Regions from separate parts of the Citrobacter enshiensis genome, predicted to be linked through region 2. Evidence: predicted binding sites of a transcription regulator. Region 2 holds the regulator's gene; each other region holds the start of a gene.
What was found. The regulator ArgR, encoded in region 2, controls arginine synthesis, uptake and breakdown. The targets are predictions, from matches to a motif close to ANTGAATAAAAATACANT.
Positions count from the first base shown of each region.

Region 1: argA (amino-acid N-acetyltransferase) is a predicted target of ArgR. The motif match lies at 3,117-3,134, and genes of this name have one in related genera.
Region 3: argC (N-acetyl-gamma-glutamyl-phosphate reductase) is a predicted target of ArgR. The motif match lies at 3,364-3,381, and genes of this name have one in related genera.

Region 1 covers NZ_CP119862.1:919,924-927,625, reverse strand. Annotated here, with positions in the region: gene mltA (murein transglycosylase A) at 1-1,055, opposite strand, end outside; tRNA gene P2W74_RS04455 (tRNA-Met) at 1,262-1,338, shown strand; tRNA gene P2W74_RS04450 (tRNA-Met) at 1,388-1,464, shown strand; tRNA gene P2W74_RS04445 (tRNA-Met) at 1,512-1,588, shown strand; gene amiC (N-acetylmuramoyl-L-alanine amidase AmiC) at 1,680-2,933, opposite strand; gene argA (amino-acid N-acetyltransferase) at 3,167-4,498, shown strand; gene recD (exodeoxyribonuclease V subunit alpha) at 4,582-6,426, opposite strand; gene recB (exodeoxyribonuclease V subunit beta) at 6,426-7,702, opposite strand, start outside.
Region 2 covers NZ_CP119862.1:459,527-467,228, reverse strand. Annotated here, with positions in the region: gene zapE (cell division protein ZapE) at 1-542, opposite strand, end outside; gene zapG (Z-ring associated protein ZapG) at 735-1,133, shown strand; gene degQ (serine endoprotease DegQ) at 1,301-2,668, shown strand; gene degS (outer membrane-stress sensor serine endopeptidase DegS) at 2,761-3,828, shown strand; gene mdh (malate dehydrogenase) at 3,902-4,840, opposite strand; gene argR (transcriptional regulator ArgR) at 5,256-5,726, shown strand; gene yhcN (peroxide/acid stress response protein YhcN) at 6,104-6,367, shown strand; gene yhcN-B (DUF1471 family stress response protein YhcN-B) at 6,467-6,733, shown strand; gene P2W74_RS02205 (barstar family protein) at 6,797-7,069, opposite strand; gene aaeB (p-hydroxybenzoic acid efflux pump subunit AaeB) at 7,194-7,702, opposite strand, start outside.
Region 3 covers NZ_CP119862.1:4,620,056-4,627,757, reverse strand. Annotated here, with positions in the region: gene ppc (phosphoenolpyruvate carboxylase) at 1-1,820, opposite strand, end outside; gene argE (acetylornithine deacetylase) at 2,165-3,316, opposite strand; gene argC (N-acetyl-gamma-glutamyl-phosphate reductase) at 3,495-4,499, shown strand; gene argB (acetylglutamate kinase) at 4,507-5,283, shown strand; gene argH (argininosuccinate lyase) at 5,401-6,774, shown strand; partial or broken gene P2W74_RS23740 (bifunctional D-altronate/D-mannonate dehydratase) at 7,319-7,450, shown strand; gene P2W74_RS21955 (MFS transporter) at 7,567-7,702, shown strand, end outside.

The sequences.
Region 1 (7,702 bases), 460 kb from region 2:
ACCCAGACACGACCATAGTGATTATACCAGCCTGCACGGTGCCCGGCGTCCGCGCCAATGCCCTGGTAAATGTCAAAGTGCTGGCCTTTAATTGCGCCGCCGACATCCAGCGCCACCATCAGGCGCAGTTCATACTGGCCGGTAAACTTACCGTCATTATCCAGCAGCGGCACTTCCGCCAGCAGCGTTGTGCCCGGAGGAATAATGCTACGGTCTGAGGCAACAGAGGCGCGACCAATCAACGGTACCGCGCTGGCCCCTTTCACCGGTGCATAAGATTGCGGTTTAAAGAAGACAAATGAAGGGTTCTGCTCCAGCAGCTCGCGCACTTCTGCTTCGCTGTGCGTTTCACCCCAATGGCGAATCGCCTGCATCGACATATCTTCTTTCTTTACTTCACCCCGGTCGATCAGCACTTTACCGATACTGCGGTAAGCATGGCCGTTTTTCCCGGAATAGCTGAAGAAGTTGAGCGGGCTGCCGTCGCCAAAATCAATATAGCCGCTGCCCTGTACATCCATGATGAAGTTATCCATCAACGAATTACTGTAAGCCAGAATGTAGCTGTCGCTCAGTGCGCCGGAGTAGATCTCCGCACGGGACGGCAGGCGTCCGCGTTTTGGCGGCATCCGGTAAATCGGGTACTGGAACTCTCCCTGACGCGTATGGCGCGCCTGGATGACTGGCGTGTAATAGCCGGTGAACTGTACGTTGCCGTAGTTATCCGCGCCTTCCATCTGCCAGGCATCAATACCGAACTGACGCATACTGCGCGTATCACCGCCAGCACGCAGCCAGTCCTGAACAGCGCTATAAACGTTGCTCTGATTACCATATAAACGCGGTGATGAACTGCGAATCTGATTCACCTGCTCGGCAAAATCGCCCGCGTTAATCGGCGCGCCGACCGCATCAGGTTGGTTCACCAGTGAGAAAGGCTGGGTAAACTTCCCGTCTTTATACTGCTGTCCGCGATCGGTGGGTTTAGAGGAACACGCAGCAAGCATCGCCACGACGGCTCCGGTGAGAAGATATTTTGCCCAACGTCCTTTCATTGTTCTCGTCTTTAAGTTGCCAATAATGCGAGATGAAGATAACAAACCCCCGGACCTAATGAAATGCGCAGACAGCCCTTGCCGCAAATTTTGTGCAAAAAACGAGCCGTCAGGACTATTTTTAACCACTCTCGTACCAAATTTATGATCTGGTTAAAAAAAGGGTTGCATGAAAACGTTAGCAGAGTATAGTGCGCATCCACGGACGCGGGGTGGAGCAGCCTGGTAGCTCGTCGGGCTCATAACCCGAAGGTCGTCAGTTCAAATCTGGCCCCCGCAACCAATACAATGTGAAGAAAAAGAAGTTACTTGATAGCAGAGTAACAGACGGACGCGGGGTGGAGCAGCCTGGTAGCTCGTCGGGCTCATAACCCGAAGGTCGTCGGTTCAAATCCGGCCCCCGCAACCAACACATTGTGAAGAAGAAATTACTCGATGGAAGAGTAGAAAGACGGACGCGGGGTGGAGCAGCCTGGTAGCTCGTCGGGCTCATAACCCGAAGGTCGTCGGTTCAAATCCGGCCCCCGCAACCAACAAAATTAAGCACCCTGATGGGTGTTTTTTTTGTTTCTGGCGTCTGTAAAAAAAGCATCTGTAAAAAAAGCGCTTCTCAGCGCTTTTTTATTATCCTCTTCTCGCCAGCGTCGCCCCATCGGCGAAGTAAGCTTTGATCCCCGCCAGTATCGATTCCGCCACTTCCTGCTGGAACGTCGCGGTTTTGAGCTTCCGCTCTTCCTCAACGTTACTGATAAAGGCTGTTTCAACCAGAATCGAAGGGATATCTGGCGCTTTCAAGACGGCAAACCCTGCCTGCTCTACCTGATTCTTGTGCAGGTTGTTGACCTGGCCAAGTTTCTTCAGCACCGCTTTCCCGAACTTCAGGCTGTCGGCAATGGTCAGCGATTGCACCATGTCGAACATCGTGTGATCGACGTAGCGGTCGCCGCTTTTACTGACCCCCCCGATCAAATCCGAGGCGTTCTGGGTTTGCGCCAGGTATTTTGCTGCCGTACTGGTTGCGCCTTTGGTGGAAAGGGCAAACACCGACGACCCGCTGGGCTGTCGACTGGTAAATGCATCCGCGTGAATTGAGACAAAAAGGTCGGCACGCTGTTTTTGGGCTTTCGCGACGCGCACTTTCAGCGGAATGAAGATATCTTCATTTCGCGTCATATAGACCTTCATGTTGCCTTCTTGCTCGATCAGCGCCCGCAGGCGACGGGCGATCTGCAATACCACGTCCTTTTCACGCGTCTTGTATTTGCCCACGGCACCGGAGTCTTCGCCGCCGTGCCCCGGATCAAGCATGATCACAATCGGACGATCGCGCCCCGCTTTACCCGGCTGTGGGCCGCTCTGCGCAGGCGGGACCTGTTTCTCCAGATCGCCTTTGTTGTAATCCTCAAGCAACGCCAGCAGCGGATCCTGCATGTCCTGCGCATTTGCAGGGTAAAGATCCATCACCAGGCGTTCTTTAAAGCCCGCCACCGGCGCGAGAGCAAACAGCTGCGGCTTCACGTTCTGTTTCAGTTCAAACACCATGCGCACAGTCTGCGGATCAAACTGCCCCACTCGCGCCGACTTGATGTAGGGATCATCCGGGCGGATCTGGGTTCCGATGCCTTTGAGCACGGAATTCAGGTTCACACCTTCAATATCCACCACGACGCGCTCAGGATTACTCAGGGCAAATTGCTTGTATTTCAACTCGCGGTTCGATTCCACCGTCACACGGGTGTAACTGGATGCTGGCCAAATACGAACCGCAACGACCTGGCTGACCGCAGCCAGACCGACCTGGCTTACGCTCAATAGCCACATGGCGCCCGCCCCTTGCAGTAAACGACGGCGGCTGATTGCTGGATTGGATCCCGACATGCTTCTCCCGAGCAAAACAAATCTAACGGTGCTGATTTACAAAACGTCTGAATTGACCGGAAACTTTAGCGAATGACGCATAATCTGTCATCTATAAAACGGTAAACTTTCTTTTTATATTCACGGTATTACTGATAAATACCTTCGACTGCAGGCAAATTTGCACTTGCGCCCGGAGAAAAAACAGAATAAAAATACACTTAATACGAATAATCATGCAAAGAGGGTGTGCCGTGGTGAAGGAACGTAGAACCGAACTGGTACAGGGATTCCGCCATTCTGTTCCCTATATCAATACCCATCGGGGGAAAACGTTTGTCATTATGCTGGGCGGCGAAGCCATCGAGCATGATAATTTCTCCAGTATCGTCAATGACATCGGGCTTCTGCACAGCCTCGGCATTCGCCTGGTGGTCGTGTATGGCGCACGTCCGCAAATCGATGCGAACCTGGCCGCACACCATCATGAGCCGGTGTACCACAAAAATACGCGTGTGACGGACGCCAAAACCCTGGAGCTGGTCAAGCAGGCGGCTGGCACATTACAGCTGGATATCACCGCACGTCTGTCGATGAGCCTCAATAACACGCCGCTACAGGGCGCGCACATCAACGTGGTCAGCGGCAACTTTATCATCGCACAGCCACTGGGCGTTGATGATGGTGTCGATTACTGCCACAGCGGACGTATCCGTCGTATTGATGAAGAGGCGATTCACCGCCAGCTCGACAACGGCGCGATTGTCCTGATGGGACCGGTCGCCGTCTCTGTCACCGGTGAAAGTTTTAACCTGACCTCAGAAGAGATAGCCACCCAGCTCGCCATCAAACTGAAGGCGGAGAAAATGATTGGCTTTTGCTCCTCACAAGGGGTTACCAACGACGATGGCGACATTGTTTCTGAACTGTTCCCGAATGAAGCGCAGGCCCGCGTAGAAGCACAGGAAGAGAAAGAGGATTACAACTCCGGCACCGTGCGTTTCCTGCGCGGTGCGGTGAAAGCCTGTCGCAGCGGTGTACGTCGCTGCCATTTGATCAGCTATCAGGAAGATGGCGCACTGTTACAGGAATTGTTCTCGCGTGACGGTATCGGCACGCAGATCGTGATGGAAAGCGCCGAACAAATCCGCCGCGCCACCATTAATGATATTGGCGGAATTCTCGAGCTTATCAGCCCACTGGAACAGCAAGGGATTCTGGTGCGCCGTTCCCGTGAACAGCTGGAGATGGAGATCGACAAATTCACCATTATTCAGCGTGATAACCTGACCATCGCCTGCGCGGCGCTGTATCCTTTCCCGGAAGAGAAGATCGGCGAAATGGCCTGCGTGGCGGTGCATCCGGATTATCGCAGTTCATCGCGGGGAGAGGTCCTGCTGGAGCGGATTGCCGCGCAGGCCAGACAAATCGGGCTTAGCAAGCTGTTTGTGCTGACCACGCGGAGCATTCACTGGTTTCAGGAGCGTGGCTTTACGCCGGTGGATATCGACCTGCTCCCCGAGAGCAAAAAAGAGATGTACAACTATCAGCGCCGTTCAAAAGTGTTGATGGCGGATTTGGGGTAGCGGCTTAATACGTTGCCGGTCTGATAAAACAGTTTCGCGTCGCCATCAGGCACATTGCCGGATGGCGCTAACGCTTATCCGGCCTACAAATCCTGCTGCGCAATACCCTCGTTAAACAAGGCCGTCAGCCCGCTACGACGCTCGGTTCGGGTCGCGATTGCACCATTCAACACCCGCTCATCGGTATACAGCGACAGGCGACGGCGCGCACGGGTAACCGCGGTATACACCAGTTCGCGCGTCACAACCGGCGTACGCTGTGTAGGGAGAATGAGCGCCGCATGATCAAACTCCGAACCCTGAGATTTATGCACCGTCATCGCCCAGGTCGTTTCATGTTCCGGTAGACGGCTCGGTTGTACGGACTTAATAGCGCCGTCCGGCATCGTAAACCAGACTCGCAGCCCCTGGCCGCGATCGAGCGCAATGCCGATATCGCCGTTAAATAATCCCAACGCGCTGTCGTTTCGCGCAATCATTACCGGCCGCCCTTCATACCAGCGCGAGTGCGCATTCGTGGCAATTTTGCGTTTTTCCCGCATCACGTGTTCGATACGTTCATTCAGTCCGTTAACGCCAAATGGCCCTTCGCGCAGCGCGCACAGCAGCTGGTAATCATTGAACGCCTGAATGATGGAATCGGGTTCGGCCCCCGCCCGCAGCAGATCAAGATACCGCCCGTACCCAGCCACGGCCTCATCCAGCATCGCTGCGTAATCTTCACGGCTCATCAGCGTCCGTTTTTCAATGTCGCTAAATCCTTGCTGGAAGACCGCCTTAACTGCAGATTTATCGCCGCGATTAATGGCAGCAGCCAGTTGGCCAATGCCGGAATCACTGCCAAAACGGTAGCTTTTTTGCAGCAAACAAAGGCTGTCGCGCAGTGAAGCGGCGGCATCTGTTTCTGCTCCAGCCGAAACCTGGCATCCGGTAAGCCGACTGAGCTGCTGCGCACGTGCAGGCGTAAAGCCGTCCTTCACACAGGCACAGATATCCCCCAACACAGCGCCCGCCTCAACGGATGCAAGCTGGTCACGATCGCCCAGAAAAATGACCCGCCCGTGCGTCGGCAATGCTTCGATTAGGCGCGACATCATTGGCAGGTCAATCATTGATGCTTCATCAACCACCAGCACATCCAGATGCAGCGGGTTGCCCGCATGGTGACGCAGACGCTGACTGCCAGGCTGCGCGCCTAACAGTCGATGCAGGGTGCTGGCGTCATCCGGGATCCGTTTTTTTTGCTCATCGGTAAGCGGTAATTGACGTAATGCTTTCCCCAGCGATTCCGTCAGTCGCGCCGCCGCTTTGCCCGTGGGCGCCGCCAACCGGATACGACAGCGTTCACCGTCAGCCATCTGAATCAACGCCGCCAGCAGCTTTGCCACGGTCGTCGTTTTGCCCGTCCCCGGACCACCGGAAATCACCGAGATACGACGGGTCAACGCCACGGCAGCCGCCACTTTTTGCCAGTTGATTTCATCGGTGGGTGGGAAAAGCGCATCAAGCGTCTGGGTTAGCTGCTGCTCATCCAGTTCAATGGCCTGATTCACCTCGCTAAAGAAGCGCGCTACCGTACGTTCATTACGCCACATTCGGTTCAGATAGAGGCGATCGTCGTGCAAAATGAGCGGCGTTGGTCGTTCGCCACGGCTCACCGCGGCAGACGTTAACAGGCGTTGCGTCCAGTCGATGCGCTCTGGCGCTTCGTTGAGCCATGTCAGCAACAGCGGATGCGCGTCTTCCGTGATGGTCAGCCGTGAAAGCGGCAGACAGACGTGGCCTTCCCCCGCATCACGACTGAGCAACGCCGCCGCCAGCGTCACTGCCGGATCGTCATTGCCGGCAACCGCCAGCGCAAACTGCGCATCCAGCGGTCTTAGCTGCTTTTGGTCTACCGCATCCAGTAAGCGTTTCTGGATTGTCATTACGCCTCCTCCCGTACCGCGCCTGCAAACATCTCGTCCATCTGCGCAATTAATTCGCTGTCCGGACGAGTCGCGTAAATGCCTTGCTGTGGTTGTTCGCTATCCACGCCGCGCAGGAAGAGATAGATAACGCCGCCGAAATGGCGCTCGTAGTCGTAGTCCGCGATGCGATGGCGCAAATACCGATGCAGGGCCAGCGTATACAACTGATATTGCAGGTCGTAACGGTGCGCCTGCATCGCCGAAGCCATCGCCTGTTGGGTGTAGGCGGCACTGTCCTCACCCAGCCAGTTAGATTTGTAATCGAGCAGGTAGTAACGCCCTTCATGGCGAAACACCAGATCAATAAACCCTTTCAACATGCCGCGCACCTGCATGAAGTCCAGCGGCGGGCACCCGGCAGAGAGCGGATCGTATTGACGAATGAGTGCATCCAGTTGACTGGCATTCAGCGGCTGGGCTATCGGCAGATAAAACTCCATCTCTACCTGTTTGTCGCGATCGGAGAGATGACGAAGACTCACGCCAGTATCGTTAAGCGGTGCCTGTAAGACGGCCTCCAGCCACGCGGTCAAAACCGGTTCCCAGTGTGCGTCGAAACCTCCCAGCGCCAGTTTTCCTTCTACCCAGTCGGCATCAACAGACTGAGTAAAATCGAGATCTTCAAACAAGCTGTGCAGGAAGGTGCCCGGCGATGCGCCGCGCGGAAACTGATGTGGGGTTAACCCCGGCTCAACCGTCACCTCAGCGACACCAGCGGCATCAACATCAAGGCGAGGGATTAAGTCCTGAGCAACACTGTGACCCCGTTGCTGTAAGCCGGAATAACTGGTTACCCGCCAGCTATCGCCCAGGGAGCGTTGTAACACTTTCGCACTCAGTTCGGCGCGGGCGGCTTGCGCCGTCTGCCAGCGTTCGGTGTCCGGCGCGCCCGTTATTTGCAGGGCGATATCTTCACCACACAACGATTCAATGCACGCGCGAAGCCCGGCGGCATCTTTCGGTTCACCTTTTTGCAGCAGACGGCCCAGTGCGCTCTGGTGCACATCCGTCTCGCCTTTTTTATCACTACGGCGGCGCACCAGCGGTGCAACACCAAGACTGCAATGCCATACGGAACGGGTCAGCGCAACATAGAGCAAGCGGAGATCTTCCGCCAGCCGTTCGGCTTCCGCCAGTTCAATGCTCTCGTCCGCTTCGCTGAGATCCAGTACCGCTTCAAAGGAGCGGCGATCGTGATAATAGGCCTGATCCTGAATACGGAAATGGCTAATAA
Region 2 (7,702 bases):
AAGTCATCCGGCGGAATGTTGGATGTTGCCACCAGCGTGATACCGCGAGCAAACAGCGCCTTCATTAATCCACCGAGCAGCATCGCATCGGTGATATCCGAGACAAAAAACTCATCAAAACAGAGCACATCCGTCTCTGCTTTAAAACGGTCGGCAACGATCTCCAGCGGATCGCTTTTCCCCTGGAGGGCGGTCAGTTCTTCATGTACACGCAGCATAAAGCGATGGAAATGCAGTCGCTGTTTACGTTCGCCCGGCAGACTGTGATAAAACAGATCCATCAGCCAGGTTTTCCCGCGCCCTACCCCGCCCCACATATACAGACCGCGCACCGGTAAACGTGCTGCTGGCTCACGTTTTCCCAACAATTTGCCAAAACGGGCCATCAGTCCGCTGGCCTGTGGCTCAGGGGACTCGCTGCTCGTCAGTTCCTGGTAAATAGTTTCCAGCCGGTTAACCGCTTCTTTTTGCACGTCGTCGGGTTGATGGCTTCCCTCGTCGAGGGCATGGAGGTAACGCGATGTCGGGGAAAAGCTTTGCATGATGTTATTGTTATTCCTTGAGAATCGGTGTGCCGTCGTTCACGGTTGACGAAAAAAAGGCCGTTCTACACTACGCGATATAAAGTCGGGATTCCACTTCTACGGGATTAGCGGTTATAGTGGCATAATCAGGCGCAGGCATGGAGCCTAAAGCCAACACCCTACGGAAACAAAAGACAACGGGAGATGTTCATGACCTGGGAATATGCGCTAATTGGGTTAGTCGTCGGTATCATCATTGGTGCCGTAGCCGTGCGTTTTGGTAATCGTAAATTACGTCAACAGCAGGCATTGCAGTACGAACTGGAAAAGAACAAAGCTGAGCTGGAAGAGTATCGTGAAGAGTTGGTCAGCCACTTTGCCCGCAGCGCTGAGCTGCTGGATACCATGGCGCATGATTATCGCCAGCTGTATCAACACATGGCAAAAAGCTCCAGCAGCCTGCTGCCGGAACTGACTGCGGAAACTAACCCGTTCCGTAATCGCCTGGCGGAGTCTGAAGCCGGTAACGATCAGGCACCGGTTCAGATGCCACGTGACTATTCCGAAGGGGCGTCAGGCCTGCTGCGTGCAGGTGCCAAACGCGGTTAACCATGTAACGTAAATAATTTTATTGGGCGCAGTCATTGCGCCCTCTCTTCTCTCCTGTCCCAGCTATTATTTAGTCAGCAGTCTCATTGTTGCCAGGTCGAAAATTCAATAACATCAAACTGTTTTGAATCGCCTTTCCTTTCACTCAAGGTACGAGAGCAGGATCCATGAAAAAACAAACCCAGTTGTTGAGTGCATTAGCGTTAAGTATCGGTTTAACGCTCTCAGTGCCGTTTCAGGCCCTCGCGTCAATACCGGCACAAATTCCTGGCCAGGCAGCGCTGCCAAGCCTCGCCCCAATGCTGGAAAAAGTACTGCCTGCTGTGGTTAGCGTAAGAGTCGAAGGAACGGCAGCCCAGGGGCAAAAAGTCCCGGAAGAGTTCAAAAAATTTTTTGGCGATGAGTTGCCTGACCAGCCGTCACAGCCTTTCGAAGGTTTAGGCTCTGGGGTCATCATTGATGCCGCGAAAGGATATGTCCTGACCAATAATCACGTTATCAGTCAGGCGCAGAAGATCAGCGTCCAGTTAAATGACGGGCGCGAGTTCGATGCCAAACTGATCGGCAGTGACGATCAAAGTGATATCGCTCTGCTGCAAATTCAGAAAGCCAGTAATCTGACGCAAATTGCCATCGCCGACTCCGACAAGTTGCGCGTAGGGGACTTTGCCGTCGCCGTAGGTAATCCGTTTGGGCTGGGGCAAACGGCGACATCCGGTATTGTGTCAGCACTGGGGCGTAGCGGGCTGAATCTGGAAGGGCTGGAAAACTTTATTCAGACTGACGCATCCATCAACCGCGGTAACTCCGGCGGCGCTCTGCTCAACCTGAACGGCGAGCTGATCGGTATTAACACCGCTATCCTCGCCCCTGGCGGCGGCAGTATCGGGATTGGGTTTGCTATCCCGAGCAACATGGCGCGCACGCTGGCGCAGCAGTTGATCCAGTTCGGGGAAATCAAGCGGGGCCTGCTGGGCATTAAAGGCACGGAAATGACTGCCGATATCGCCAAAGCGTTCAAACTTGACGTACAGCGCGGCGCATTTGTCAGCGAAGTGCTGCCAAACTCGGGTTCCGCAAAGGCGGGGGTGAAGTCCGGAGATGTCATCACCAGTCTTAACGGGAAGCCACTCAACAGTTTTGCAGAGTTACGCTCGCGTATTGCAACAACGGAGCCAGGCACCACCGTGAAACTGGGTCTGTTGCGTGACGGTAAACCACTGGAGGTCGACGTTACCCTGGACTCCAACACATCATCATCCGCCAGTGCTGAGATGATCGCCCCTGCGCTGCAAGGCGCTACGTTGAGCGATGGTCAATTGAAAGACGGCAGCAAAGGCATCAAGATTGATAATGTTGAAAAAAGCAGCCCTGCCGCTCAGGCGGGTTTACATAAAGATGACGTCATTGTCAGTGTAAACCGCGATCGTGTGAACTCTATTGCCGAGATGCGCAAGGTGCTGGAGGCAAAACCGTCAATCATTGCCCTGCAAATCGTTCGCGGTAATGAGAGCATTTATTTGCTCTTACGTTAAGTCCGTCGTGAACCGGACATCAGCCTCGCGTGTGATGTCCGGTAAACTCATGGTATGCTGCTGCCGTTCCCTTTTTTAATGACGCCTCCATCATGTTTGTGAAGCTCTTACGTTCAGTCGCGATTGGTTTAATTGTCGGCGCCATTTTGTTGGCTGCTATGCCGTCGCTGCGCAAAATAAATACCCTTACGGCTCCGCAATTCGACAGTACCGATGAGACGCCCGCCAGTTACAACTCGGCGGTTCGCCGTGCAGCGCCAGCCGTCGTTAACGTCTATAACCGCAGTATGAACAGCACGGCGCATAACCAGCTTGAGATCCGCACGCTGGGCTCCGGTGTGATCATGGATCAGCGCGGTTATATCATCACGAACAAGCATGTCATTAACGACGCCGATCAGATAATCGTCGCCCTACAGGATGGACGCGTGTTTGAGGCGCTGCTGGTGGGGTCCGATACGCTGACCGATTTGGCCGTGTTAAAAATCAGTGCCGCCGGTGGGCTCCCGACGATTCCGATAAACTCGCGCCGTACGCCGCATATCGGCGACGTCGTTCTGGCTATCGGCAACCCGTATAACCTCGGACAAACCATCACTCAGGGGATCATCAGCGCTACCGGTCGTATTGGCCTGAACCCTTCCGGGCGCCAAAATTTTCTGCAAACGGACGCCTCCATCAACCACGGTAACTCCGGTGGCGCGCTGATCAACTCGTTGGGTGAGTTGATGGGCATTAACACCTTATCCTTTGATAAAAGTAACGACGGCGAAACGCCGGAAGGCATTGGCTTCGCCATTCCGTTCCAGCTGGCGACAAAAATTATGGATAAGCTTATCCGTGATGGTCGCGTGATCCGTGGCTACATCGGTATTGGCGGCCGCGAAATCGCGCCAATGCATGCCCAGAGCGGTGGGATAGATCAGATTCAGGGAATTGTCGTCAACGAAGTCTCACCGGATGGCCCGGCGGCTCAGGCTGGCATTCAGGTCAATGATTTGATCATTTCAGTGAACAATAAACCTGCCGTTTCCGCGCTGGAAACCATGGACCAGGTGGCTGAAATTCGCCCAGGCTCGGTGATCCCCGTGATCGTCATGCGGGATGACAAGCAGCTGACGCTGCAGGTCACCATTCAGGAATATCCGGCAACCAACTGAGTATTTCCCAAATCCAGGCACAAAAAAACCGGAGTCGCAATGCTCCGGTTTTTTTTCACTGATGGCGGTTCGCTTACTTATTAACGAACTCTTCGCCCAGAGTGATATCTTTCTTCAGCGTATCCAGCATGCCTTCCATCGCATTTTGCTCAAAGGCACTCAGTTTGCCGATAGACTTACGCTCTTCCACACCGTTTTTGCCCAGCAGCAGCGGCTGTGAGAAGAAACGCGCATACTGGCCGTCGCCTTCAACGTAGGCACATTCCACAACCCCTTTTTCGCCCTGCATCGCGCGAACCAGAGACAGGCCAAAGCGTGCTGCAGCCTGACCCATAGACAGGGTTGCAGATCCGCCACCGGCTTTTGCTTCAACCACTTCAGTACCCGCGTTCTGGATACGTTTGGTCAGGGCAGCGACTTCTTCTTCGGTGAAGCTAACGCCCGGGATTTGCGACAGCAGTGGCAGAATAGTCACACCAGAGTGTCCGCCGATTACCGGCACTTCAACTTCCGTCGGCAGCTTGCCTTTCAGTTCCGCAACAAAGGTGTTGGAGCGGATGATGTCCAGCGTGGTCACGCCAAACAGTTTGTTCTTGTCGTAAACACCGGCTTTCTTCAGGACTTCTGCAGCGATAGCGACAGTGGTGTTCACCGGGTTGGTGATAATACCCACGCACGCTTTCGGACAAGTTTTCGCAATCTGCTGGACCAGGTTTTTCACGATACCGGCGTTAACGTTAAACAGGTCGGAACGATCCATACCCGGTTTGCGCGCTACGCCAGCAGAGATCAGAACCACATCAGCGCCTTCCAGTGCTGGGGTTGCGTCTTCGCCACAGAAACCTTTGATCTTCACAGCAGTTGGGATATGGCTCAGGTCAGTGGCCACACCTGGGGTCACTGGAGCGATGTCGTACAGGGAGAGTTCTGAACCTGAAGGCAGTTGATTTTTTAACAGTAATGCTAGCGCCTGACCGATACCGCCAGCTGCGCCGAGGACTGCAACTTTCATCCTAAACTCCTTATTATATTGATAAGCTAAGTGTTTATTGCTCCGCGGCGGCGACCTTAATTCACAAAATTAACGATTACAATACTCACGTGCCAATAATGCGGAGTCACGCGAATTTGGCTTTTATGCATTTAATTTACGTAATCCAAAGCCACTGCAGCAGTAGAGCAACTTTTCCACAAGTGCGGACAATATACCCTACTCCCCCTTCAAAACAACATCAATTTGATAACATTTAATTTACTTTTAACCTTATTTGCGAGCCGTGACACAGGCATGTTTCTTGATAACGAAATTTGATAAAATTCCGCTCTTTCATAACATTATTTCAGCCTCGAACAAGGCAGACTGTTTGCATAAAAATTCATCTGTATGCACAATAATGTTGTTTCTACCGCCATATTACGGGTGACTTATGCGAAGCTCGGCAAAACAAGAAGAATTAGTAAAGGCGTTTAAAGCGCTGCTTAAAGAAGAAAAATTCAGCTCACAGGGTGAAATCGTCCTCGCGTTGCAGGATCAGGGCTTTGATAACATCAATCAGTCCAAAGTCTCACGCATGCTGACCAAGTTCGGCGCCGTGCGAACCCGCAACGCAAAAATGGAGATGGTGTACTGCCTCCCGGCAGAGTTGGGTGTCCCCACGACATCCAGCCCGTTAAAGAACCTGGTATTAGATATCGATTTCAATGATGCCGTTGTCGTGATCCATACCAGCCCTGGCGCAGCGCAACTGATCGCACGCCTGCTGGACTCACTGGGCAAAGCGGAAGGTATCCTCGGGACAATTGCGGGCGATGACACCATTTTCACAACCCCAGCCAATGGCTTCTCGGTGAAAGATCTGTACGAAGCGATTCTCGAACTGTTCGAACAAGAGCTGTAACCCCTCTCCCCGCCGCCACACACGGCGGGGAAAATCCTGTCTTTCTCTCTGCTTTACGCGCACTTTCACTGCTTTTGATTTAACGAATAGTGCGTTTAATCGCTGAGACACATTCACGCAGTCAATGATAAAGCCCGGAATCGCACATTTCGTTAAAATCCATATCTATATGAATTTATTAAATTTAAATCAAAAACCTCGTCATCAGAAACATTTTTAATTCCATGACATTATAAAAACTGATTTTTTTAATACTTAATTACCCACTTAACAATTAGCAGGGTATTAATTGATGGCGTTACTAGTGTATACTTTATTTTGTGATGAGGGTCACGAAACAAAGGACCCCAATAAAAGAATTCGACGAGGTAAATATCATGAAAATCAAAACAGCGGTTGCAACGTTAAGTATTCTCTCTGTTCTCTCATTCGGTGCATTCGCCGCAGATTCTATCAATGCCCAGCAGGCGCAAAACCGCGAAGCTATCGGTTCCGTTTCCGTCAGCGCGATCGGCTCTTCACCGATGGACATGCATGAAATGCTGAATAAAAAAGCGGAACAACAAGGCGCCTCCGCGTATCAGATCACCGAAGCACGTAGCGGTAGCCACTGGCACGCCACTGCTGAACTGTACAAATAAGGCTCGCCTGTCATCGCTAATGCAAACAATAACTCGCGGGAATATCGCATAAGAACGCCCTTCAAACCGCTGAGTTAACCGTATTGAGGAATGTAAACTATGAACACTAAATATCTTATCGCTTCACTCGGCCTGGCTTCTGTTCTCTCTTTCGGCGCAAACGCCGCCGTACACCAGGTCAATGCGCAAGAAGCACAAAATCTGCAATCCATGGGCAGTATCTCTGTTTCTCAGATTGGTAGCTCCCCGATGGATATGCGTCAGGAACTCGCCGCTAAAGCGGAGAAAGCTGGCGCCAGCAGCTATCGTGTGGTTGAACTGAAAGAAGGTTCACAGTGGCACGCCACGGCAGAACTCTACAAATAAACCCTTGTCGTCTAGCCCGACGATTTCGCCCCCTCCTGTCGGGGGCTTTTTTATGCCTGACGCTTAGAGCCGAACGTTAAAACGTAACTGCCCTTCCAGCTCTTCTTCTGCTTCATCGAACAGCAAAATCAACGCTCCATAACGTCGGCGCTGTTTTTCAGGTAGATGAACAAACTCTATTTCCAGCGGTAACGGCAACACTTCGCCGATCACTATCTCCCACAGAGAATCCAGATCGCTGATCTGTTCTCTGGCAATACCAAACATCCGCGCAAACTCACGGTAAAAATCACTCTGGTTTTCTATCTCATCAAAATCAAAGGTATAGATATTCATTACCCGCCACCACCTCCGGTAAGCGCTTTCGCAACCCACCAAACTACCCGCCACGACTATTCCTGCACATCGGTTAAGTATAGCCATAAAAAAACCGACGCTTTTGGCGTCGGCTTTTCCGTGTTTAGTTATCCGTCAGGGCATGCTGATACTTATGCAACATGCCAGAGAGTCGTTTTACCGGTTCCGTGACCTGCGGTGGCGCTTCCCAGATGCGCAGTTTTTCCTGATAGATATCGAGTTCCTCAAGAAGTTGTCCGAAGTATCGCCGACGCTTGTCGTCGCTACTGGCGGAAATCACGCGATCGGCGGTACGGCGAAGCTGACGGTGGAAAATAGAGAGATCGTCATTCACCGGAACCGGCGCGTCACGAAGACGTTGATGCGCAATGATCATCGTCAGCGCCAGACGGAACTTGGGTAAATCCCCAGGGAATTTGTTCATCAGCAAAAACAGCTGCTGATAGAGTGCCGGAAGATGGTTTTGCTTACGGCGAACAACATTGGTGGTCATCGCCGAGACGGCCGCCGAAACAAACTGATTGAGCAACACGCGACCGGTCCTGTCACGAGAGTTATCCCGCACCAGTAAGATCACGATAAACGCCAGCATACAGCCGACAATCTGCCCCA
Region 3 (7,702 bases), 750 kb from region 2:
CCGCCTTTTAGGCTGCCTGGCGGTTGGGAGAGGAGCGCCGCATGGGCTGGGGCACCGCCGCGACCAATGGAGCCGCCGCGCCCATGGAACAACGTCAGCTCAATACCTGCTTTTTCACAGGTTTTGATCAGCGCGTCCTGCGCCTGATACTGCGCCCAGGACGCGGCCATCACACCGGCGTCTTTCGCGGAGTCAGAGTAGCCGATCATGACCATCTGCTTGCCCTGGATAAACCCGCGATACCAGTCGATATTCAACAACTGCGTCATCACGCTATCGGCATTGTTCAGGTCATCCAGCGTTTCGAACAGTGGCGCAACAGGCATGGCAAAGCCAATGCCGGCTTCTTTCAACAGCAGATGAACGGCCAGTACGTCAGACGGGGTTTTTGCCATCGAAATGACGTAAGCGGCGATGGAACCGAGCGGTGCTTCGGCGATGACCTGGCAGGTATCAAGCACTTCGCGGGTTTCATTGCTCGGCTCCCATTGACGCGGCAACAGCGGACGTTTGGAGTTCAGTTCGCGGATCAGGAAGGCCTGCTTGTCGGCTTCTGACCAGTTTTCATAATCGCCAAGACCCAGGTAACGGGTCAATTCACCCAGCGCTTCAGTATGACGGGTGCTCTCCTGACGGATATCAATGCGGACCAGCGGTACGCCAAAGCATTTTACGCGGCGAAGGGTGTCGAGGAGTTCGCCGTTGGCGATGATGCCCATACCACATGCCTGAAGCGACTGATAACAGGCGTACAGAGGCTCCCATAGCTGTTCGTTTTGGGTCAGTAGACCTGCCGGTTTCGGCAGTTTTTCACCTTTCAGGCGGGCTTCCAGCCAGGACTGTGTCGCCATCAGGCGCGAACGCAGATTTTTCATCAGGTAGCGGTAAGGCTCCGATGCACCTTCTTCACCCACCAGTTCCAGGAGCGCAGGCGTGGCATCGACCATGGACAGTTCGGAAATTAAAAATTGAATGTCTTTCAGGAAGAGGTCGGTGGCTTTCCAGCGACTTAGCAACATCACATGGCGGGTAATATCTGCCGTTACGTTTGGGTTGCCGTCACGGTCACCGCCCATCCAGGAGGTAAAACGGACGGGAACGAAATCAACCGGCAGTGTGTAACCCAGATTCTCTTCGAGCTGTTCGTTCAGCTCACGCAGGTAGTTAGGTACCCCCTGCCACAGACTGTTTTCAACAACGGCAAAGCCCCATTTGGCTTCATCCACCGGGCTTGGGCGTAGCTTACGGATCTCATCGGTATGCCAGGACTGGGCGATCAGCTGACGCAGACGGCGCATCAGTTGATGACGTTCGTAATCGACGATGTCTTTGTTATCAAGCTGCTTCAGGCAGGCGTTAACTTCACCCATTTTATGAATCAGCGTGCGGCGAGTGATCTCTGTCGGGTGTGCGGTGAGCACCAGTTCCAGGGACAAGGACTCCACGGCCTTTCTGATGGTGGCTTCATCGAGATTGGGTTGGTTTTTCAGTTTACGCAGGGTGCGGGCGATCACTTCCGGGTTGCTGGCAGCTTCGCCATGCGGCGAAATACTGTGGTATTGCTCAGCGGTGTTGGCCAGATTCAGAAACTGACTGAACGCACGGGCAACCGGTAAAAGCTCGTCGTTGGACAGATTCTGTAGCGTAGTGAGCAACTCCTGGCGGTTGGCTTCATTGCCAGCACGAGAAGATTTCGACAGCTTACGGATTGTTTCTACGCGATCAAGAATGCTCTCTCCCAACGCATCTTTGATGGTTTCTCCCAGCACTTTGCCGAGCATACTGACATTACTACGCAACGCGGAATATTGTTCGTTCATATGACCCCAGACACCCCATCTTTAATTTGATTGCCCTGTATCTTTCACGCCGCAGCGGTGCTGGCTGCGCTCGCCCACCTGGGTCACTGGCTGATGTCAGTTCCCTGGAAAGTGCTTGTGCGCGGCCTTGCTGCAATATGGAATCTTTCGGACATTGTTCTTTGTCGTCTTTTATAAAGCCACGTAAAAGACGTGGCGTCAATTGCTGCGAAATCGGTTCAGCAAACGAATATATGGCAGCAATTTACGCTATTTAATTCAGCAAGAATCAGATAAGCATTGCTAATAGAAATGTAAAGACATCGCCTCGCGTATTCCCTTCGGATGAGCGAGGCGAGGGATCGTTAATGCCAGCAGAAGTGATGTACCACTTGAGTGATCAATTCACGGGTTGGCTTAATGAAGCGGGTTTCCAGATACTCATCCGGCTGGTGGGCCTGGTTAATGGAACCCGGTCCGAGCACCAGCGTTGGGCATAGCGTCTGGATAAACGGCGCTTCGGTGCAGTAGTTCACCACGTCCGTTTGCGTCCCCAGCAGCTTTTCGACCACTTCAACCAGTTGATGATTGGGCGGACACTCATAGCCTGGGATGGGCGGGTGCAATTCTGACACCGTCAGGCGACCAGGCCAGCGTTCGCTCACCGGTGCCAGAGCATCATTGAGCAGGCCGTTAAGATCATTCAGCGTCATGCCCGGCAGCGGACGGATATCCATATGCAGTTCACAACACGCACAGATGCGGTTCGCTGCATCACCGCCATGAATATGACCCAGATTTAACGTTGGGTACGGGACGGTAAACGCCTCGTAGTGATAACGTTCTTTCAGGTCGTCACGCAGTTGCATGATGCGGCCAATAGCGTCATGCATCAGTTCAATTGCGTTAACGCCGCGCGCCGGATCGCTGGAGTGTCCCGACTGACCCAGAATGCGTATCGCATTTGAAATATGGCCTTTGTGGGCGCGTACCGGTTGCAGCGATGTCGGTTCGCCAATAATCGCGCAGTCCGGGCGCAGAGAGGAGGTCTCCGCAAAATAGCGTGCGCCCGCCATGCTGGTTTCTTCATCGGCGGTCGCCAGAATGTAGAGCGGTTTCTTCAGCTTTGTCACATCCATGTCGCGTAGGGCGTCGAGAATAAACGCGAAGAAACCTTTCATGTCAGCCGTGCCCAGACCGTAGAGCTTATTGTCGTGTTCGGTCAGCGTGAAAGGGTCGCGCGTCCAGCGTCCATCATCAAACGGTACCGTGTCGGTATGCCCAGCCAGCAACAGGCCACCGGCACCTTGTCCGGCGCTTGCCAGCATATTGAATTTATTGCGGGTACCGGGGACGGGCTGAACTTCAACCTGAAAGCCCAAATCTTTAAACCATTCAGCCAGCAGAGTGATTAAAGACGCATTGCTTTGATCCAGCGCTTCTTCGGTTGCGCTAATCGATGGTGTGGCAATCAGAGCGCGGTAAATCTCGATAAATGGCGGTAAATCGTTTTTCATTGTTGACACACCTTAGGTCATGATAGTATCAATATTCATGCAGTATTTGTGAATAAAAATACAATAACGTTAAGCGTAATAAAACCCACCAAGTGTAAGGTGAGGTGAAAAACCTTAACCCGGTGAGGAAGATTCCCGTCTTCCCGATCACATAGACGTAAGAAGGTGAACAGCCCCGATGTTGAATACGCTGATTGTGGGTGCCAGTGGTTACGCTGGCGCAGAGCTTGTGACCTATGTAAATCGCCATCCTGATATGACCATAACCGCTTTGACCGTCTCAGCGCAAAGCAATGATGCAGGAAAATTAATCTCCGATTTACATCCGCAGTTAAAGGGCATTGTCGATTTGGCGTTGCAACCGATGTCTGATATTAGCGAGTTTAGCGCAGGGGTGGATGTGGTGTTCCTCGCCACTGCCCATGAGGTGAGCCACGATCTCGCGCCGCAATTTCTGGCGGCAGGCTGTGTGGTGTTCGACCTCTCCGGTGCGTTCCGCGTTAATGATGGCGCCTTCTACGAGACATATTATGGTTTTACGCATCAGCACCCTGAACTGCTGGAGCAGGCGGTGTACGGTCTGGCTGAGTGGAGCGCCGATAAACTGAAAGAGGCAAACCTGATTGCCGTACCGGGGTGTTATCCCACGGCAGCGCAGTTATCGCTGAAACCGCTGATTGATGCCGATCTTCTTGAACTCTCCCAGTGGCCGGTGATTAACGCCACCAGCGGCGTGAGCGGTGCCGGGCGCAAGGCCGCAATTTCGAATAGCTTCTGCGAAGTGAGCCTGCAACCGTACGGCGTGTTTACTCACCGCCATCAGCCGGAAATCGCAACGCATCTGGGGGCAGACGTGATCTTCACGCCGCATCTGGGTAACTTCCCACGGGGCATTCTGGAAACCATTACCTGCCGCCTGAAACCGGGTGTCACGCAGGCTCAGGTAGGGCAGGTATTGCAGCAGGCGTATGGCGATAAACCGCTGGTGCGTCTGTATGACAAAGGCGTTCCGGCGCTGAAGAACGTTGTTGGGTTACCGTTCTGCGATATCGGATTCGCAGTGCAGGGTGAGCACCTGATTATTGTGGCGACCGAAGACAACTTATTGAAAGGCGCAGCGGCGCAGGCCATGCAGTGCGCTAACATCCGTTTTGGCTTTGCCGAAACGCAGTCTCTTATTTAAGGGTGCAATGATGAATCCATTGATTATCAAGCTGGGCGGCGTATTACTGGATAGCGAAGAAGCGCTGGAGCGTCTGTTTACCGCGCTGGTGAACTATCGTGAGTCGCATCAGCGTCCGCTGGTCATCGTGCATGGCGGTGGCTGTGTGGTGGATGAGCTGATGAAAGGGCTCAACCTGCCGGTGAAAAAGAAAAACGGCCTGCGTGTAACGCCTGCCGACCAGATCAACATTATTACCGGCGCGCTGGCGGGAACGGCAAACAAAACCCTGCTGGCGTGGGCGAAGAAACATCATATTGCCTCCGTAGGTCTTTATCTTGGCGACGGTGACAGCGTAAAAGTGACTCAGCTCGACGAAGCGTTAGGCCATGTTGGACTGGCGCAGCCGGGTTCGCCTAAGCTGATTAACACCCTGCTGGAAAGTGGTTTTCTGCCGGTGGTTAGCTCAATCGGCGTGACCGAAGAAGGCCAGCTGATGAACGTTAACGCCGATCAGGCGGCGACAGCGCTGGCGGCAACGCTCGGCGCGGATCTCATCCTGCTCTCCGATGTGAGCGGGATTCTCGATGGGAAAGGTCAGCGTATTGCGGAAATCACTGCCGACAAAGCGGAGCAACTGATTGATCAGGGTATCATTACTGATGGCATGATTGTGAAGGTGAATGCGGCTCTGGATGCGGCGCGGACGCTGGGTCGTCCGGTGGATATCGCCTCCTGGCGTCATGCGGAACAGCTTCCGGCGCTGTTTAATGGTACGCCGATCGGTACGCGTATTTTGGCGTAATCTATTTCTGTGCCCGATGGCGGCTGCGCCTGATCGGGTCAACGTAAACAAAACGTGTAGGCCGGATAAGCGAAGCGCCATCCGGCAATAAATTTCAAGAAATTAAGGAAGCATGTTATGGCACTTTGGGGTGGGCGTTTTACACAGGCTGCGGATCAACGGTTCAAACAGTTCAATGACTCTTTGCGCTTCGACTATCGCCTGGCGGAGCAGGATATCGTCGGCTCTGTGGCCTGGTCCAAAGCGCTGGTGACCGTTGGCGTGTTGACCGCAGATGAACAGCTACAGCTGGAAGAAGCTCTGAACAATCTGCTGGAAGAGGTGCGTCTGGACCCGCAGCAGATCTTGAAAAGTGATGCTGAAGATATTCATAGCTGGGTGGAAGGCAAGCTGATCGACAAAGTCGGCCAGCTAGGTAAAAAGCTGCATACCGGACGTAGCCGTAACGATCAGGTCGCGACCGATCTGAAGTTGTGGTGCAAAGAGACCGTCGCGGAGCTGCTGAGCGCCAACCGTCAACTGCAAAGCGCATTGGTGGAAACCGCGCAAAATAACCAGGACGCGGTGATGCCGGGGTATACCCATCTTCAACGTGCGCAGCCAGTCACGTTTGCCCACTGGTGCCTGGCTTACGTTGAAATGCTGGCCCGCGATGAGAGTCGCCTGCAGGATGCGCTTAAGCGTCTGGACGTCAGCCCATTAGGTTGCGGCGCGTTGGCGGGTACCGCTTACGAGATTGACCGTGAACAGCTGGCTGGCTGGCTGGGCTTTGCGTCGGCTACCCGTAACAGCCTGGACAGCGTTTCCGATCGTGACCATGTCCTTGAACTGCTGTCCGATGCGTCTATCGGGATGGTTCACCTGTCACGCTTCGCAGAAGACCTGATTTTCTTTAATACCGGCGAAGCGGGCTTTGTTGAGCTTTCCGATCGTGTGACTTCTGGCTCTTCTCTGATGCCGCAGAAGAAAAACCCGGATGCGCTGGAACTGATCCGTGGGAAATGCGGCCGTGTGCAGGGCGCACTGACCGGCATGATGATGACGCTGAAAGGTCTGCCGCTGGCGTATAACAAAGATATGCAGGAAGACAAAGAGGGGTTGTTCGACGCGCTCGACACCTGGCTGGATTGTCTGCACATGGCGGCGCTGGTGCTGGATGGCATTCAGGTGAAGCGTCCTCGTTGCCAGGAAGCGGCGCAGCAGGGCTATGCCAATGCGACGGAACTGGCGGATTATCTGGTCGCCAAAGGCGTACCGTTCCGCGAAGCGCATCATATTGTGGGCGAAGCGGTGGTTGAAGCAATTCGCCAGGGTAAGCCGCTGGAAGCGTTGTCGCTGAAGGATTTGCAGAAGTTCAGTGCGGCGATTGGCGATGATGTTTATCCAATCCTGTCGCTGCAATCCTGTCTGGATAAACGGGCGGCAAAAGGCGGTGTTTCGCCGCAGCAGGTTGCTCAGGCGATCGACTACGCGAAGGCGCGCCTGGGTTAACGATTTCTACTCACACTCTCCGGAATATGGGAGAGTGTGAGTTTTCTGTCATATCTGAAATCTCTGCCATTCACGATACTCCTCAATCTTAACCATCCACAATCAGTCCTGATAATTAAATCATTATTTGGCATGCCATCACCCTTCTTTATTACTTCATCTGCTAATGGTTTTTCATCTCTTTTATTGCCGTATGAGTTATCGAATTTAAAGTGTTTTAATAAAGGGGGTTATGAATTTTATTGTTGCGACAGTATTAAGTGGTATCTATTGGTGATGGCTTGTTGGTAATAACGAAAACCTGTAACGTGTTATTTTAATGATTACTTAGAATAGGGTTAGAGATTCACTTACTATTATTTCTATTGTCGGATAGGTCATTTTTTATGTGATCAGTCTTCTGTTTTCAATTTTTTAATCTTGTATGGTAGTAGGTTAAAAGCATAGCATTTTAAGTGCTTATTTACATTTCAGGAAATAAACAATGAAAACTGTAGGCGCTGAAGTTTTTATGACTTGTCCGGGGCGTAATTTTATCACGCTCAATATGACGACTGATGATGGAGGCGTTGGGCCAGGTCTCTCATTTGGCGAAAAGAGAGCAGCAAAATCCCCGCATAAGCCCACATCCTTACCGGTAGCACGTCTGGAAGACGGTACGCTATGGAATGGGTAATTCTTCAAAACACAACGAATAACAACCTCCTCATCCTCTCTATTGTTATTGGTTCAGTGTGTCAATCATATTCAAAATAGTAATTGCATTTATTAATCCGCCCGGAGGAACTAAAAATGGATGTTGAAGTATCAGTTGATGCAATTAAAAATAAACCAAAACGAATTAGCAATATCCAGACGGTAACATTAGTTTTATTATTCATGGCTGGAATAGTTAATTTCTTAGATCGCTCTTCTCTGAGCGTAGCAG